Regions from separate parts of the Branchiibius cervicis genome, predicted to be linked through region 2. Evidence: riboswitches for the same ligand, from Rfam matches in the RefSeq annotation. Region 2 holds a riboswitch; each other region holds the start of a gene.
The links. Region 2 has a riboswitch for S-adenosylmethionine ahead of ACFQBT_RS16600 (amino acid ABC transporter permease). Riboswitches for the same ligand answer to the same signal wherever they lie in the genome.
Positions count from the first base shown of each region.

Region 1: another riboswitch for S-adenosylmethionine. It lies ahead of ACFQBT_RS18575 (DUF1684 domain-containing protein); the one in region 2 lies ahead of ACFQBT_RS16600 (amino acid ABC transporter permease).
Region 3: another riboswitch for S-adenosylmethionine. It lies ahead of ACFQBT_RS05810 (aminotransferase class V-fold PLP-dependent enzyme); the one in region 2 lies ahead of ACFQBT_RS16600 (amino acid ABC transporter permease).
Region 4: another riboswitch for S-adenosylmethionine. It lies ahead of ACFQBT_RS01145 (amino acid ABC transporter permease); the one in region 2 lies ahead of ACFQBT_RS16600 (amino acid ABC transporter permease).

Region 1 covers NZ_JBHSWJ010000002.1:3,584,000-3,588,253, reverse strand. Annotated here, with positions in the region: gene ACFQBT_RS18580 (hypothetical protein) at 1-1,111, shown strand, start outside; gene ACFQBT_RS18575 (DUF1684 domain-containing protein) at 1,116-1,916, opposite strand; SAM riboswitch class IV at 1,936-2,050, opposite strand; gene ACFQBT_RS18570 (hypothetical protein) at 2,147-2,479, shown strand; gene ACFQBT_RS18565 (class I SAM-dependent methyltransferase) at 2,480-3,109, opposite strand; gene ACFQBT_RS18560 (hypothetical protein) at 3,316-4,212, shown strand.
Region 2 covers NZ_JBHSWJ010000002.1:3,203,782-3,208,035, reverse strand. Annotated here, with positions in the region: gene ACFQBT_RS16610 (transporter substrate-binding domain-containing protein) at 1-481, opposite strand, end outside; gene ACFQBT_RS16605 (amino acid ABC transporter ATP-binding protein) at 608-1,408, opposite strand; gene ACFQBT_RS16600 (amino acid ABC transporter permease) at 1,405-2,247, opposite strand; SAM riboswitch class IV at 2,445-2,554, opposite strand; gene ACFQBT_RS16595 (RrF2 family transcriptional regulator) at 2,660-2,950, shown strand; gene ACFQBT_RS16590 (hypothetical protein) at 2,967-3,119, shown strand; SAM riboswitch class IV at 3,242-3,352, shown strand; gene ACFQBT_RS16585 (LLM class flavin-dependent oxidoreductase) at 3,400-4,254, shown strand, end outside.
Region 3 covers NZ_JBHSWJ010000002.1:1,073,947-1,078,200, forward strand. Annotated here, with positions in the region: gene ACFQBT_RS05795 (DUF4097 family beta strand repeat-containing protein) at 1-61, opposite strand, end outside; gene ACFQBT_RS05800 (hypothetical protein) at 242-382, opposite strand; partial or broken gene ACFQBT_RS05805 (aminotransferase class V-fold PLP-dependent enzyme) at 422-703, opposite strand; partial or broken gene ACFQBT_RS05810 (aminotransferase class V-fold PLP-dependent enzyme) at 790-1,680, opposite strand; SAM riboswitch class IV at 1,743-1,857, opposite strand; gene ACFQBT_RS05815 (GAF domain-containing protein) at 1,888-3,066, opposite strand; gene ACFQBT_RS05820 (flavin-containing monooxygenase) at 3,172-4,254, shown strand, end outside.
Region 4 covers NZ_JBHSWJ010000002.1:174,789-179,042, forward strand. Annotated here, with positions in the region: gene tadA (tRNA adenosine(34) deaminase TadA) at 1-361, shown strand, start outside; gene ACFQBT_RS01135 (Clp protease/crotonase-like domain-containing protein) at 372-569, opposite strand; gene ACFQBT_RS01140 (enoyl-CoA hydratase-related protein) at 566-1,252, opposite strand; SAM riboswitch class IV at 1,325-1,440, shown strand; gene ACFQBT_RS01145 (amino acid ABC transporter permease) at 1,509-2,477, shown strand; partial or broken gene ACFQBT_RS01150 (amino acid ABC transporter ATP-binding protein) at 2,474-3,252, shown strand; gene ACFQBT_RS01155 (ABC transporter substrate-binding protein) at 3,328-4,254, shown strand, end outside.

The DNA.
Region 1 (4,254 bases), 380 kb from region 2:
CTGGCACCGCCTCAGCCACCTGCTGACCGCACCGGCCGGCGGACTGGTGTTGCGCAGCGCCGACACCCAGGCCCTGATCTCCCGGCTGATGACCGAGATGACCGTATCCCTCGGGTCGGCATACCAGTTCCGGATGCGGGCCCTGATCCGGTTGGCCAAGGACGAGTTCACCCGCGACCTGGTGGGCGATGCAATCGAGGAACACCTCTCGGCCTGCGGGTACTCCGTCATCGGAGACACCTTGGAGCTGTTGCCCAAGGCCCACCATCCGCGCACCGCCGAGGTGCTGATGGACAGTTACCAGAAGCTCGAGGGCGTTGCGCTGCTCCTTGCCGGCGGAGCGATCGAACTGGCGGTCGTCGAGGATCAGATCACACCGGCCTTCTGGGCCCGTCTCGGCGAGCAACTCCTTGCCGATCTCAGCCAACCCGGATCGTCGCGATACGAGCCGGCGGTGTTGATCTTCAACCTCCTGGTGCGACCCGCCCAGACGCACCTGCTGGCCCGGCTGGGGGACCGGGCCCGACGAGATCTGCTCGAGCACCGCGCCGCGCGGTCGGCGGCCGACCGCAGCCCCGAGGAGACCCGGGTGCTGCGGGCCCGGTGCGATCGCATCGCGGAGAAACTGCTCGAGCAGACGCGCCCGCACCGGCCGGCCACCCTGGTCGAGGGGCTCATCTACCGGTTGCGCGAAGCCTTGTCGGATGAGATCTCACCCCTGACGGGTGCGATCGTGCTGGCCTCCAGCCCGTTCGCCGACGCGCTGTCGCACCATCTGGAGCATCACGACCAGGATCTGCCCGGCGCCCAGGTGACACTGAACTCCTGCCAGCGCTACGACGCGGGTTCCCTCGGCGACACCTACCGACAGGCCGATCCGGACCAGCGGGCCAGATTGCTGGTGCCGTTGGCACACAACCGCGCATTCCCGCCCGACATCGACCTGGGTGCGGAGATGCGCGCGCCCAACGTCGAGCGGCGACGACTGCTCTATGCCGCAGGGATGTCGGCCCACCCGGGCCTGGAGGAACTGTCCCAGGAGACCGGCCTGGCTCCGTTGGAGCGCACTGCGGTGCGTTGGTGGTCGCAGGTGGACATCCCCCCGGCCTAAGCGATCAGGCGGGCGTCTTTTCGCCAGCCTCGACCGCAATCGGCAACCGGTTGCGCGACGGCGGGAGCGGACAGGTGGCGTACGGCGTATAGGCGCACGGCAGGTTGATCGCGCGGTTGAAGTCGAGCGTGACCCGGCCCTCGGCGTCCGGCGCGGGGACCGACAGGGCCCGGTTCGCGGCGTACGTGCTGACCCCACTGGTCGCATCGCGCAGCAGCACCAGCAGATCGTCCCCGTGCCCGGGGAACGCCACGAGGGTCAGGTCCTGCCCGTCCTTGGTGAAGTGGATCTCGCCGGGTGCGTCGTAGACGTGTTGCAGACCGTCGACCGCGGCGCCGACCGTGGTGGGGACCGGCTCGTCGTACGCCGTGTAGCGGCCTTCGACGACCCAGGACGGGTCGGGGGCGAAGGCGGGTGTGCCTTGGTACGCGGTCAGGATCTCGTGGTCGGGGTGCCGCGGACGGATGATGTCCTCGCCACCGCGCTTGGCGATCTCGATGACACCGTCGCCGAATCCCACTGTCACACCGGCACGTTCGGGGATGACTCCGAAGTCGACGGTACCTTCGAGGCGCTCGCCGTCCTTGGTCAGCGCCTCGCCGTCGTCCAGACGGACGTGGATGCCGCGGTCGTCTGCCCACCACTGTCCGGGGGCCCGCTCGAATCGCTGGGGTTGGTCGGTCAGGAAGTGCAGACCGGTGACCGCCAGGAAGCCGTGCCGGTCGGACCGGACCTGCTCGTGGTGGTCGTGCCAGCGCTGCCATTCGGAGGCGAAGTCGGTGCTGTGGATGACGGCGTTGCTCATGGCTGCTCCCTCGGGGTGGCTCTCACGCTTGCCCGCCGGGGATCCGATCGGGCCGGGCTTTCACCTGGAGCACCCCACCGCGGTAGGAGGGTTGCCGGTCAGCCAGCCAGGGCTTGTCGCTGACGCTCAATGCCTACTTTGAAAGTAGGGGATGTGCGGTCGGCTTGTCCACTTCTGTTCGGACCACTCATCTCAGGCTCTTAGCGGCTCGGGTGCAATACGGTTTGCCTATGAAGAAGCTCAAGCTGACCCTTCTGGCGCTCGGCCTGATCGCGCTCATCGTCGGCGCCGTGATGCTGTTCATGGCGGTCAGCGTCGACATGAAGGTCGTCTGGGAAATCGCGACCCGCTACCAGGGCGGTGGCACGAAGGAGACGCTGCACGACCCGCGGCCCAAGATGCTGATCATCAGCGGGATCGCCCTCGGTGCCGGGGTGCTGATCGGTCTCGGGCTGGGGCTGCCACTGCATCGCGCCCTGTCGCAGAAGAAGCTGGATGCGTTGGTAGACCAGCGGGTTCAGCAGCGGCTGGCCGGGTCGGCGCCGGAAGCCGCGACCGAGTAGCTAGCGGCGGGCGTCGATCAGATGCCTCGTCGAGTGCGCGACGAACGGCTCGCCCCGCCGCATCCGGGCATCCAGTTCACGTAGCTGCAGGTCGTAACGCTCCACGGTGAAATCCGGCACCCACCACACGCATTTGCGTAGCGTCCACACCACGGCACCCACGTCGTAGAACTCCATCCGGCAGCGCGCCGTACGCAGATCAACGACCGTCAGCCCAGCGCTCCTCGCCTCTGCCGCTTCGGTTCTCGGATCCCGCGCCGCGCGTGCTTCGGGCTGCGCGCCGAGAAAGTACTCGATCAACTCGAACGCCGACGCCGGACCGACGTGCTGTGCGACGTAGTGCCCCTCCGGCTCCAACACCCGGCCGATCTCGGTCCAGTCCGGCTGCACCGGGTGCCGGGAGGTGACCAGATCGAAGGATCGATCCGCGAACGGCAACGGAGCACCTGGATCGGTCTGCACCACACGGACGCCGCGTCCCGCCAGCCGCGTCCGCGCCCGGTCGGCGTTGGGCGGCCACGACTCGGTGACCGTCATGGCCGCAGGGAGCACGGGGGCTTCAGCGATGACCTCCCCGCCACCGGTGTCGATGTCCAGGGCGCGCCGCGCCTTCGCCAGCCGGCCGGCCACCAGGTGGGCGTACCCCCAGGGGGCCGTTCCTCCGTGGCCCGACCGGCCAGCCACTCGAATCCCCATCCGGCGACGTCGGCGGCCTCGGCCTCGGCGATGAGCTCCGCATAGGGCCTCATGAGTCCATCGTGCCAGTCCCGCTCGGGCGCCGGTCGGGCCGCGACGACGCCCATCGGTGCCTGCGTACGGATAGGTTCAGTGACGCCATGGATGAGGAATCGCACGACACTGCGCGGGCGGCGGCAGAGCGCCTCGGATTGGGTGCGCAATACCAGCGGCTGCAGGAACGACGGGCGACTGCCTTTGTGCCGGCAGTGGTACGCCGGTTCCAGGACATCGACGGCGGCACGCAGGCCGGCCTGCTCTCACTCACGCTGTTCACGACAGTCCTCCCGTTGGTCATCCTGGGCTTCGGATACTTCAGCGGGTTCGCCGCCAACATCAGCGTCGGCGTGCTCTTCCAGCGTCAGCTCGGGCTGAGCGGATCCCTCGGGCAAACGGTGCGCGAGGCGTTCGGTGCAGCCGATGCGTTGCGTTCGTCCTGGACCGTGGTCGGTCTCGCCGGGTTCCTGGTGTGGGGGATTCCGATGACGTCCCAGGTGGCCGGAATCTTTGCGGCCGCTTGGCGCCGCGAGCCGTTGACCTTCTGGCAGCGCGTGGGCCGCGGGACGCTGTGGTTCGTCGCCTACCTGGTCACCCTCGCGATCCACGACGTCGTCGCGTTCGGTGGTGATCACCCACTCTCCGTGGCGATTCCGCTGTATCTGGTGTCGTTGATCCCGCTCTGGGTGTTCTGGACGGTGACCCCTGCCCTTCTGGTGCGTGAGGGCGGCCGGGGCGCACGGTTCCTGGTGACGGCCGGTTTCGCCGGTCTGACCATCGACGGCGTCATTCTGCCGCTGGTGGAGCGGCTGTTCGCGCCATCCCTGCTGGAGGGGTGGAACGGTTTCGGACCGATCGGCGTCGCGATGGCGATCATCATCTGGTGCGGCGCGATCGCCGTCGGCTGGGTCCTCACCGCATGTGTGGGCGCGGTGCTGTGGGAACGATCCGCACCGTCGGCGACGGTGCTGGAAGTGGAAGCCGCCCCCGGCGCCGAATGACCGGCGTACGCCGACTGGCTGCGAACTCAGCCGTGCTCGTGC
Region 2 (4,254 bases):
CGGTCTTCAGGTCCTTGCGTCCCAGGAACGCCTGGCCGTCGTTGAGGTAGGTCGCGAAGTCGACGACCTTGCTGCGCTCCTTCGTGACGCCGAAGTTGGCCTGCCCCGCCTGGTACTTGCCGTTCTGCACGCCCGGGATGATCGAGGCGAAGGTCCCGAACTCCTCCTTGAAGGAGATGCCGAGCTTCTTGGCGACGGCGTTGCGCAGATCGATCGACAGGCCGATCTCTTTGCCAGTGCTGTCAACGCCGGCGTGCGGCAGGCCCGCGGTGCCGACCGCTTGGGTGGTGCCGAGGGTGATGACGTCGGACTTCTGAACCGTCTGAGGCAGCAGCTTGCGGGCAGCGTCGTCGACCTTGACCGCGCTGACCAGGTCAGCGGTGGGCTGGGTCGCCGTGGTGGCCGCCTCACCGGCGGAGGAGCAGCCGGCGAGGCCAAGAGCGAGTACGGCGAGGGCCGGGATAAGGGGGCGTGTGGACATAGTGGTGGTTCCTTTCGAGGGGGCGGATCAGGTTTGGTAGGCGTTGCACCTGTTGCGCAGGCACAGCGGTGCAACGACCGCCAAACCGTGGGAGAGAGTCGTGAGTGCGGGTACGGCGGGGGAGGGCTAGAGCACCGCGGAGAGGAAGGCCCGGGTCCCCGGATCCTGCGGATCATCGAGAACCTGTGCAGGAGAACCTTTTTCGGCAATGTGACCGCCGTCGAGGAAGACCACGGTGTCGGCCACCTCGCGGGCGAAGGCCATCTCGTGGGTCACGATGATCATCGTCATGCCATCCGCTGCAAGGTCGCGGATCACCGCGAGGACCTCGCCGACCAGTTCCGGGTCGAGAGCGCTGGTGGGCTCATCGAAGAGCAGCAGCCGCGGGCGCATCGCGAGCGCGCGAGCGATGGCGACCCGCTGCTGCTGACCGCCGGACAGTTGGGACGGGTAGGAATTCTCACGACCGGCGAGGCCTACCCGCGCGAGCAGCTCGGACGCCGTACGCGAGGCATCGGTGCGTGACACGCCGCGCACGGCCACTGGCGCCTCGATGAGGTTCTCCAGCACGGTCAGGTGCCCGAAGAGATTGAACTGCTGGAAGACCATCCCAAGGTCGGCGCGCTGACGGGTGATCTCCCGCTGGTGCCGCTCGACCAGCCGGCCGCGGTGCTCGCGGTAGCCGATGATCCGGCCGTCGATCTCGACGTAGCCACTGTCCGGCTTCTCCAGGTGGTTGATGCAGCGCAGCAGGGTCGACTTGCCCGATCCCGAGCGGCCGATCAGCACGGTGACCTCGCCGGTGTGCACGTCCAGATCGACGTCCTCCAGCACGGTCTGGAGTCCGAAGGCCTTGCGCAGGCCACGGATTCGCAGCAGGGGCTCGCCCACTTCGCGCAGCCGCTCAGTCCTCGCAACGGCGGTCATGCGCCCACTCCCGCGTCGATGCGAGCACCCTTGCTGCGGTAGGGCAGCAGCGGCAGGCCCGCGCGCACCACCTGGCGCAGCGTTCGCACGTCGCGGCGGTGGCTGCGGTTGTAGTGCCGCTCGACGACGTACTGGAGCACCGACAACGCGGTGGTGATGATGACGTACCAGAGCGTTGCGACGATGAGCAGCGGGACGACCTGGAAGTTGTCGTTGTAGATCAACTGCGCCGAGTAGAGCAGGTCCTGCACCGCGATGATGCTGACGATGGCCGTGGCCTTCACCATGCCGTTGGCGAGGTTGCCGCTGGCCGGGATGATGGCCGGCATCGCTTGGGGCAGCACGATCCGCCGGAAGATCCGGCGGCGGGACAGGCCCAGTGCCTCGGCAGCCTCGGTCTGGCCGCGGTCGACCGACAGCAACCCACCCCGCACGACCTCGGCGGAGAAGGCCGCCACGTCGAGAGTGAGAGCTATGAACGCGGCGATGATCCCCGAGAACAGGTTGGCGGTCTGCACTGACGCGAACTCCGGGCCGAACGGGATGCCGATCGACAACCGTGGGTAGAGCGAGGCGAGTTGGAACCAGAAGAGCACCTGGACGAGGGCCGGCACCGACCGCACGATCCAGACGAAGGTGAAACTCACGCTGCGCAGGATCGGGTTGCTGGACAGGCGCATCGCGGCCAGGGCGATCCCGAAGAGGTACCCGACGACGAACACCGACGCCGAGAGCGCCAGCGTCAGGCCGAGCCCGCGCAGGATGGAGGGCGCGGTGAAGTACTGCGCGACGATGCCCCACTGGAACCGTTGGTTGGTGATCAATGTGTTGACGAACATCGCCACGAGGACGAGGACCGCCGCGGCCGCCAACCAGCGACCGGGTCTCGGTGCGGAGACAAGGCGCGCGGTGCGTAACGGGTCGTCGGCCGCGGCGGGGAGGTCTGCGCCGCGTCGGCCGAAGCCCGGGCGTCGAGCAGGGTCATTGTGTGAATAACCTTCCAGATCAATCGCATTCGGCACTCAGCCGCTGCGATGGCATGCGCTTGTGGGCCGGGTTGGCTCACCGGGTCGTCACCTGGGGCACCCCACCGCTGCGGAGGGTTGCCGGTCAGCAAGCCAGGGCTTGTCGCTGACGCTCATAACCGAAAGTGAGGTTAGGCCAAACATCCCGGCATGGCAAATGCCTACTGATCCGATGGGTGTTAGCGGGGACGATTAAACTGACCGCAGAACCTTGCGTCGACGGAGGATGGCCGTGCAGATCTCGGCGAAAAGCGACTACGCCGTGCGTGCAGCTCTGGAGATGGCGGCCCGCGCACCCGATTTGCTGACGATCGACGCGATCGTCGAGGACCAGGGCATGCCGCGTAAGTTCGTCGAGGCCATCCTGGGCGATCTTCGCCGGGCCGGAATCGTGCGCACCCAACGGGGCTGCGCCGGGGGCTACACCCTGGCCCGACCCGCGTCCGAGATCGCGATCGGCGACATCCTGCGGGCCGTCGACGGTCCCCTCGCCGAGGTGCGGCCTGCGGCCGCATGAGACGACGTACGGCGGGGTGGCCGCCCACCTGCCCGACCTGTGGGTGGCCGTTCGGTCCAGCCTGCGACAGGTTCTGGACGAGGTATCGGTGCAGCAGTTGCTCACCGGCTCCCTGCCTGCGAAGGTGCGTCGGCTCAACGACGTCGAGGACGCCTGGCTGCCCCGCTGATTCGCGAGGCCCCGCGTGGCCTGGGATCTTCCAAACCTGCCCGGGGTGGAGTCAGGGTCCTAATTACCCACTTCCGGAGTAGGGATTAGACATCACGATTCGTTTGCTCTAGCCTCACTTTCGGTTATGAGCGTCAGCGACAAGCCCTGGCTTGCTGACCAGCAACCCTCCTGCGCGGTGGGGTGCTCCAGGTGATGACCCGGCATCTCCGACCGGAGGTGCAAGCGCGATGTGCACGGCGACTTCCGTTGCAATGCACCTGACGAGATGGGTAACCACCATGTCCGATCTCCATCTAGCCGTGGCCCTCGACGGCGCCGGCTGGCACCCCGCTGCATGGCGCGAGGCCGATGCCCGGCCGGGGGAGTTGTTCACCGCTCGGTACTGGACCGATCTGGTGCAGCAGGCTGAACGCGGTCTGCTGGACCTGGTGACGATCGAGGACGGTTTCAGTCAGCAGATCGATCACCACCAAGCCGCAGGCGACCGTACCGACCGGGTCCGCGGCCGCCTCGATGCGAATCTGGTCGCGGCACGGGTGGCGCCGACCACCTCCCGCATCGGGCTGTTGCCGACGGTGGTGGCGCCGCATACCGAGCCGTTCCATGTCTCCAAGGCCATCGCGACCTTGGATTTCGTCAGCACCGGGCGCGCCGGGGTACGGGTGCGTTCGAGCGTGAGTGCGGACGAATACGGCAATGTCGGACGTCGACCGGCGCCGGAACTTCCCAGCGAGGGTGTGCCTGCCTCCTTGACCCGCGCCCTCTTCGGCGAGGTCGAGGACTACATCGAGGTGTTGCGGCGCCTCTGGGACAGCTGGGAGGACGACGCGGAGATCCGTGACGTCGCCACCGGCCGGTTCGTGGACCGAGAGAAGTTGCACTACATCGACTTCGAGGGTGCGCAGTTCAGTGTGCGCGGACCCTCGATCACCCCGCGCCCGCCGCAGGGTCAGCCACTGGTCTCGTTGCTGGTGCACCAGAAGACCGGATACGAATTGCTCGCCCGCAGTGCGGATCTGGGGTTCGTCACCCCGACCGACGCTGCGGACGCGCACAACATCTCCACCGCGGTCCGCGCCGCCACGGCACAGGCCGGCCGGACCGCGGGGGAGGTCAACATCCTGGGTGATGTC
Region 3 (4,254 bases), 2.1 Mb from region 2:
TGGCCGGTTTCTCCTCGCCGATCTCCAGCGTTTGCGGCTCACGGATCTCCCAGGCCTGCATCTACCTCTCCCATCACGATATATCGCGTTACCGACGTCACGATATATCGCGAATGAGGTACGCGGCAAGACGTTTGCCTGCCGGACTTTTGGATCGCGTTTCACCCGCCGGAGGCCTCGCCGGGTGAAAAGAGATCCAAAAGTCCAGGGAGCGTTGCTGGACGGAGCGCGGCAGGCGTGCTTACCAGGGACGCGGCTGGCTCAGGTCGCGCGGGTCGCCGACCGCTTCCCACCCCTGACCCGCCACGTGCCGGTAGGGCAGTGCCGAGCCGGAGGTGACCAGGCGACGTACGCCGGCGATCAACCGGTCGACGTGATCCACGGTGGTCGCCAGGCCGAGACTGGCCCGCACGGCAGTGGTGTTCTGTCCGACCACGGCGTCGCACAACAGGTGCGCACAGAAGCGCCCGTCGCGGACGGCGATGCCGTCCTCGTCCGAAAGCACTTGTGAGACAAGCGAACTGTCCCACCCATCCACGGTGAACGTGACGACGCCGACGTTCGGACGGTCCTGCCCCAGCGCCGAAACGATCGTGACCCCGGGGATCTGGGCCAGACCCGCCCGCAGTCGGCTGCCCAGGGCGTCCTCGTACCGCTCGATGGTTTCTCGGTGCTCGGCCAGCGTGGCGCAGGCAGCTGCCATGGCGATGGCGCCCAGGGCATTCGGGGTTCCCCCTCGTGGCGGGCAGGCCCGCTGTGCCACAAGATCCCGTCGGCGGACACGGAGTGCGTGGCGCCGCCGGCAGGCAGGTACGGCTCGGCGACGTCCAACCAGTCGGCTCGACCGACGAGGGCTCCGGCGCCGAAGGGGGCGTACATCTTGTGCCCGGAGAATGCGATCCAGTCCGCGCCCAGCTCGTCCAGGTCCACGGCTCGGTGGGGTACCAGCTGCGCCCCGTCGACAACCACTCGGGCGCCGAACTCGGCTGCAACAGAGGATAGTTCGCGCACCGGCCACACCTCACCGGTGACGTTGCACGCACCGGTGAGCACCACCAGCTTGGGCGCCCGGGGGTCGGCGGCTGCCAGTGCGGTGCGCAGCAGGTCGGCGGCGTCGGCCGTGCTGCGTGGCACCCGCAACGACGTCGTACGCCCGGCCGGCCAGGGCAGCAGCGCCGCGTGGTGCGCGGACTGCCAGGCGAAGACCAGCGCGTCCTGGGGCAACGCGTGAGCGAGCAGCCGCAACGCGTCAGTGGTGTTGCGGGTGAAGATCACCTCATCACCGGATCGGGCACCGACGAACCGGCCGACCTCGGCGCGGGCTTGCTCGAACCAGCCGGTCGTGAGGCGGCTGGCGTAACCCGCGCCGCGGTGCACCGAGCCGTAGGTGGGGTTGACCTTGTCCACCGCCTGCGTCACGGCCACCAATGCGGGGGTGGTCGCGCCGTGGTCGAAGTTGGCGATGTCCACGACCGTGCGGTGCACCGTGGGTACGCCGATCTCGTGGGCCACGGTGCGGGGCAGGCCGGCCGCGGTCACACTGCCGCGACCGCGACGCGGTAGATCCGTCACGATGCTCAGCCGGCGAGCGCTGGGGTGCTCGGGGCTGGGGGTGGCGGCGGGTGCCGGCTCGGTGAAGCCGTTGCTCGGCGTACAGGTGATGCTCGTGACGGTGCTCATGGCGATACTCCTCGTCGGTCCAAGGGACCAGCGAGCACGCCGAAGGTGGCGAGCGGAGGACTGGTCCGCGCTTGCCGTCACGCTGTTGCGATCCGGCCGGGTCGTCACCCGGAGCACCCCACCGCGGAGGAGGGTTGCCGCTCAGTCAGCCGGGGCTTACGACTGAGACTCTTGACCTGGTCAAAAACTGTAGCAGTGCAGGCGCGTTCAGTCGCACACCACGTCGATGCCGTCCGCAATGCGGTACGGCGCTGCCTCGACGAGCGCCCCCGCGGCGCGTCGTAACCGGCTGATCTCGGCCCGGACGGCCACTTCGTGCTCGCCGTCGCCGTAGAGCCGGGTGCTCAAGGCCGCAGCGGTCATGCCCCGCGGCGCGGCGGCCAGCAGGCGCAGGATCTGGGCGTGGCGGCGGCTCAGCGGCACGGTCCACGGCTGGTCTTCGGCGCCGCCCGCCAGATGCAGCGTGTCGTCGCGGCCGAGCCGGGCCGACAGTCGCCGCGGCTCGGGAGCCGGCCGCACCAGCCATCCGTCGCCCACGCGCTCGGGCAGGCACATGCCCAGGCCGGGGACGGCCAGCGGCCGGTCGGCCCGCGGTGCCGCGATGCGGTCGCGGACACTCACTCCTTCGCGGTGGGCCACCCAACCGTGGTCGTCGACCAGCAGCAGCGGGCTGCCGGCCGTGGCGATCAGGTGGCTGGCGCGTTCCCGAAGGCGTCGCAGCTGCTGCTCGTGGTGCTGCCAGAGCGCGCCCTGGGCCAGCTGCACGGCACTGTCGACCAGCGCGACGAGCGCGGGGTGCATGGTCATCGCCGGACCGCTCACGTCGACGATTCCGAGCAATGAGCCGTCCCGCGGATCGTGGACCGGTGCCGCGGTGCAGTACCACGGGTGCTGGCGGTGCTCGAAGTGTTCGGCGGAGAACAGTTGGACCGGCGCTTGCTCGGCCAGCGCGGTGCCGATGGCGTTGGTGCCGACGTAGGTCTCCGACCAGTGCGCGCCGAGCGCGAATCCCAGCGAATCCGCCTGTCGCAGAATGGCCGGCGACCCCTCCCGCCACAAGATGACGCCGTCCCGGTCGGTGATGACCACGATGAACAGGGAAGCGTCAGCAACCCTGGTCAACACGGCGCGGATCCGGTCGGCGACCAGCGCCAGCGCGCTCTCGGCCCGCCGGGCCTCGACCTGGTCGATGGGCAGGATGTCGCGGTGCAGCGGCCGGTCCGGATCCAGGCCCAGCGACTTCATCCGGGCCCAGGAGCGAGCAACGACCGGTCGGGGCTCCTCCAGCGAACGGGAGCCGGACATCACGGCGTCGTGCAGGCGGACCAACTGCCGCGCGCGCAGCCCGAGATCGACACCGGGTGCGACCGCCGCCGCTGAGGTCATCACATCCCACTTTCGCCGCATGCAACGTGGTGCAACGGTTCCGCCCCGGACCCCGGCGCGGTGTGCTGTAGATCACACCGTACGACATCGAGGAGTTGAGAGCACATGACGCAGATTGCCGATTCGCCCGCCGCAACGGCGACCGATGCGCAAACCCGCGCCGAGACCTGGTTGAACTCTTTCGAGACCGCCTTGCGCCAGCGGGACATCGCGGCGGCGGCCGCGCTCTTCGCTACCGACAGCTACTGGCGAGATCTCGTGTCCTTCACCTGGAACATCGTGACCGTCGAGGGTCGCAGCGGGGTCACCGACCTGCTCACCCAGACGCTCGACCGCACCGACCCGGGCACGTTCCGGACCAGCGAGCCCGCCACCGAGGACGACGGTGTCGTGACGGCCTGGTTCACCTTCGAGACCGGGATCGGGCGCGGGCAGGGCCTGGTCCGGCTGACCGAGGAGGAGGGCGAGGACAGGGCGTGGACGCTGCTCACCGCCCTGCGGGAGCTCAAGGGTCACGAGGAACCACGCGGCGTACGGCGCCCCAAGGGTGCTGAGCACGGCGCCACGCGCGATCGCAAGAGCTGGGCCGAGCGTCGCCAGGAGGAGGCCGAGTCGCTGGGTTCGACCACCCAGCCCTACGTGCTGATCATCGGCGGCGGACAGGGCGGTATCGCCCTCGGCGCCCGGTTGCGGCAGTTGGAGGTGCCGGCGCTGGTCATCGACAAGCACCCCCGGCCCGGTGACCAGTGGCGCGGTCGCTACAAGTCGCTGTGCCTGCACGACCCGGTCTGGTACGACCACCTGCCGTACCTGAAGTTCCCGGACAACTGGCCGGTCTTCGCACCCAAGGACAAGATCGCCGACTGGCTGGAGTCCTACGTCAAGGTCATGGAGGTGCCGTACTGGAACAACACCGAAGCCAAGAAGGCAAGCTGGTCGGCCGAGCGCGGGGAGTGGACCGTCGAGGTTGAGCGTGACGGGCAGCCGGTGACGTTGCGCCCGACGCAACTGGTGTTCGCGACCGGTATGTCGGGTAAGCCGCGGATGCCCGAGGTCGAGGGAATCGACGTCTTCGAGGGCGACGTACACCACTCCAGCGCGCACCCGGGTCCGGACGCCTACGCCGGCAAGCGGGCGGTGGTCATCGGCTCGAACAACTCCGCCTTCGACATCTGCGGGGCACTGTGG
Region 4 (4,254 bases), 3.0 Mb from region 2:
CGCACACGGTCGGCTCATCGGGGCCGGTCCGAATCGCCGTGTCGCCGACGCCGATCCGCTGGCGCACGCCGAAATCGTCGCCATCCGGGCGGCCGCGGCGACCCTCGGCCATTACCGCCTCGACGACTGCACCATCGCGGTCACGTTGGAGCCGTGTCTGATGTGCGCGGGCGCGATCATGCAGTCGCGGATCGCGCACATCGTCTTCGGCGCCTGGGATCCCAAGGCCGGTGCGTGCGGGAGCGCCTGGGATGTCATCGAGCAGAACCCATCCCCGCACCGCGTGGACTCGCTCGGCGGGGTCCGGCGGGACGAATGTGCCCAGCTCCTGACCGACTTCTTCCGCGCGCGACGCCGTTAGCCCGGCCGGCTCATTCCTGCCAGGGATAGAACGGCGGCATGTCGCTGGACGTGCGCCCGGTGAACTCGGTGTCGCGCTTCTCCAGGAACGCTCGCACGCCCTCCTGGCCGTCGGCGAAGCTGGTGTAGTACATCGCCAGCGAGTCGATCCGGTGCGCTTCCATCGGGTGCGGCTGGGCGCTGTTGCGGTACATCATCTGCCGGGTCAACGCGATACCGACCGCCGAGCGACCGTCGATGAATTTGCGGGCCAGTTCGTACGCCGCGGGCAACAGTTCGTCAGGCTCGTGCAGTGAGCGGACCAAGCCACCCGCCAGGGCCTCGTCGGGGAGAGGATGTCCGCGGCGTACGTCCATTCCAGGGCGCGGGAGATGCCCACGATGCGCGGCAGGAACCACGACGAGGTGGCCTCGGGCACGATGCCCAGGCGCCCGAAGACGAAGCCGATCCGGGCTTTGGTCGAGGCCAGGCGGATGTCCATCGGCAGCGTCATGGTCGCCCCGATGCCCACGGCGGCGCCGTTGATCGCGGCGATCACCGGCTTGGTGCAGGCGTAGATGGCCAGGGAAACGCGCCCGCCGGTATCGCGCACACCCTCGAAGATCTCGGGGTCGTCAAGGCGCTCGGTCAGGTCCTGCACCGTCGGCGCCAGCCCCGGCGTGAGGCCGAAGACGTTGCCCTCCTTGGTCAGATCCATACCGGCGCAGAAGGCCCGCCCGGCGCCGGTGACCACGACGACGCGGGTGTCGTCGTCCGTGCTGGCGCGGGTGAAGGCGTCGACCAACTCGTTCGCCATGGTCACGGTGAAGGAGTTCAGTTGCTCGGGCCGGTTGAGGGTCAGCGTGCAGATCCCGTCCACGACGCTGTAGTCCAGGGTTTCGTAGTCGCTCACGGATCGATCATCCCGCACGGCGTCGGCACGTGGAGTTGACGGGTCACTGAAACAATGTCTACTCTCCCGGTAGGCATTGAGCGTCGATGACAAGCCCTGGCTGGTCGACCAGCAACCCTCGTTCCGCGGTGGGGTGCTCCAGGTGAAAGCCCGGCCCGTTAGCGAACCCGCGCGGGCAAGCGCAGTGACGCAGCCTCGGCCGCGTCACGAAGGTCGTCGGCTCACGTCGTGGCCTTCGAACTCGTTGGAGTCGTCCATGTCCTCACCTCCCGGTTATGCACAAGCCGCAGTCGAGCAGGTTGCCGACGTTGCTTCGGACCCCTCTGCTGACCGCACTGCCCGCAGGGTCATCCCGCAACGGCACCCGTGGCGCTGGGTGGCCGCCGCCGGTGTCGCCGTCCTGGCAGCGATGGCGATCAACGCGCTGATCACCAACCCGTTCTTCCAATGGGATCGTTTCGGCTACTGGTTCACCAGACCCGTTGTCCTGCAGGGACTTTGGATCACGTTGAAAGTGACGGCCGCAGCGGCGGTGCTTGGTTTCATCGGAGCGCTCGTTCTGGCAGTCGCTCGTCTGTCCAGCAATCCGTTGCTGCGGGCGGCCAGTTGGGCCTACACCTGGTTGTTCCGGTCGATCCCGTTGATCGTGATCCTGCTGTTCCTGGTCAACTTCGGCGCTCTGTACAAGACCATCAGTCTCGGGGTGCCCTTCGGGCCGGAGTTCGTCCGCTTCGACGAATCGCGGCTGGCCACCGACATCGCGTTGGCGATCATCGGTCTGTCCCTGGCGGAAGCCGCCTACGGCTCGGAGGTCGTGCGCGCCGGCATCCTGTCGGTCGACCAGGGCCAGCACGAGGCGGCTGCCGCGCTGGGTCTGCCCAAGAGGTACCAGTTCCGCAGAATCGTTCTGCCGCAGGCGCTTCGCTCGATCGTGCCGAACTTCGTCAATCAGTTGATCGGGCTCATCAAAGCGAGCTCGCTGGTCTTCTACGTCTCGCTACTCGACCTCTTCGGGCAGGTGCAGACGCTGGGCAGCACCTATCCCGGCGACATCATCCCGCTGCTGCTGGTAGCAACCGTCTGGTATGTGATCCTCACCAGTGCTCTGTCCGTGGTGCAGTTCTACGTCGAGCGGCACTACGCCCGCGGGGCAGTGCGGACGTTGCCGCCGACGCCGCTGCAACGGCTGCGCGCCGTCATCGGTCGCAAGCAGGTGACGGCATGAGCGCCGCGCCGGTCACCTCCGCCGCAATCCACGTCCACAACGTGACCAAGAGGTACGCCGACAACGCCGTTCTCGACGACGTGCAGTTGACCGTGCGGCCGGGCGAGGTCGTCGTGATCATCGGCCCGTCGGGATCCGGAAAGTCGACGTTGCTGCGTACGATCAACCACCTCGAGAAGCCGGACCTGGGCTATGTGCAGGTCGGCGACGAGCTCATTGGCGTCCGCGAACACGGTTCTGATCTGAAGGAACTCAGTGAGCGCGAGATCCTGAAGCAACGTGCACAGATCGGCTTCGTCTTCCAGTCCTTCAATCTCTTCCCGCACCTGACGGTGCTGGAGAACGTCGCCGCGGCACCCGTCGCCACCGGTCACACGGATGGGCCGACAGCTCGGCGGCGAGCTGCCGAACTCCTCGCCCAGGTCGGTTTGGCGCAGAAGGAAGATGCCTACCCACGGCAACTGTCCGGAGGTCAGCAACAGCGGGTCGCGATTGCCCGGGCGCTAGCTCTCGATCCGGGCGTGATCCTCTTCGACGAGCCCACCTCGGCTCTGGATCCGGAGCTGGTCGGTGAGGTGCTCGCGGTGATCAGGATCTCGCGCGCAGCGGTCGCACCCTGGTGATCGTCACGCACGAAATCGGTTTCGCCCGTGAAGTCGCGGACCGCATCGTCTTCCTCGACCAGGGGGTCCTCTTGGAGCAGGGGCCACCGGTCGAGGTACTGGACAACCCGGCGCATGAGCGGACCCGCGCCTTCTTGTCCGCGGTCCTCTAGCAATTCCGCAGCGCAGTCTCACCCGGCCCTGTCGTCAACAGGCCGGTCCACGAACCATTCCCGAAAGGAAACGTCATGACCTATCGTTCCCAGCCCGATCGCCGCACCCTGCTGCGCGGGGTCGTCGGTGGCGCCGCTGCCCTTGGCCTCGCGAGCTTCGCCACGGCCTGCTCCTCCTCCGACGCCGCTGAGTCCAGGAGCAAAGACGGCAAGACCGAACTCACCCTGGGCCAGCACTCCAACGGAGCGGCCGTACCGGCGAAAGTAACGGTGGCTCAGGTTGACGCGATTCGAAACACCCTGCCTCAGGGCGTCCTGGACGGCGGAAAGCTGGTCATCGGCATCGGCGCACTACCGGCCGGGTTCCCACCGTTGGCCTTCGTCGGCGACGACCAGCAGACGCTCACCGGTTCGGAGCCGGACCTGGGCCGTCTGGTCGCCGCCGTGTTCGGGCTCGAGCCGGACATCAAGAACTCCACCTGGGAGAACCTCTTCGTCGGGATCGACAGCGGTAAGACCGAGGTCGGTGTCTCCAACATCACCGACACCGAAGAGCGCAAGCGCAAGTACGACTTCGCCAGCTATCGCCAGGACAACCTGGCGTTCGTGGTGCCGAAGACCGATTCGTGGAACTTCTCCGACTACCAGAGCCTTGCCGGCAAAACGGTTGCCGTCGGCTCGGGTACCAACCAGGAGCGGATCCTGTTGGAGTGGAAGAAGAAGCTGCAGGGTGAGGGCAAGGATCTTCAGGTGAAGTACTTCCCGAGCAACAACGACACGTTCGTGGCACTGGCGGCCGGCAAGATCGACGCCTACTTCGGCCCCAATCCGGGCGCCGCCTACCAGGTGCGACAGACGCAGTCCACACCGAACGCGGTGCGCATCGCGGGCACCTTCTCCGGGGCCGGCTCCAGCCTGCAGGGTCTGATTGCCGCCACCACGAAGAAGGACTCCGGCCTGGCCAAACCGCTGGCCGCAGCCATCAACCACCTCATCGAGGAC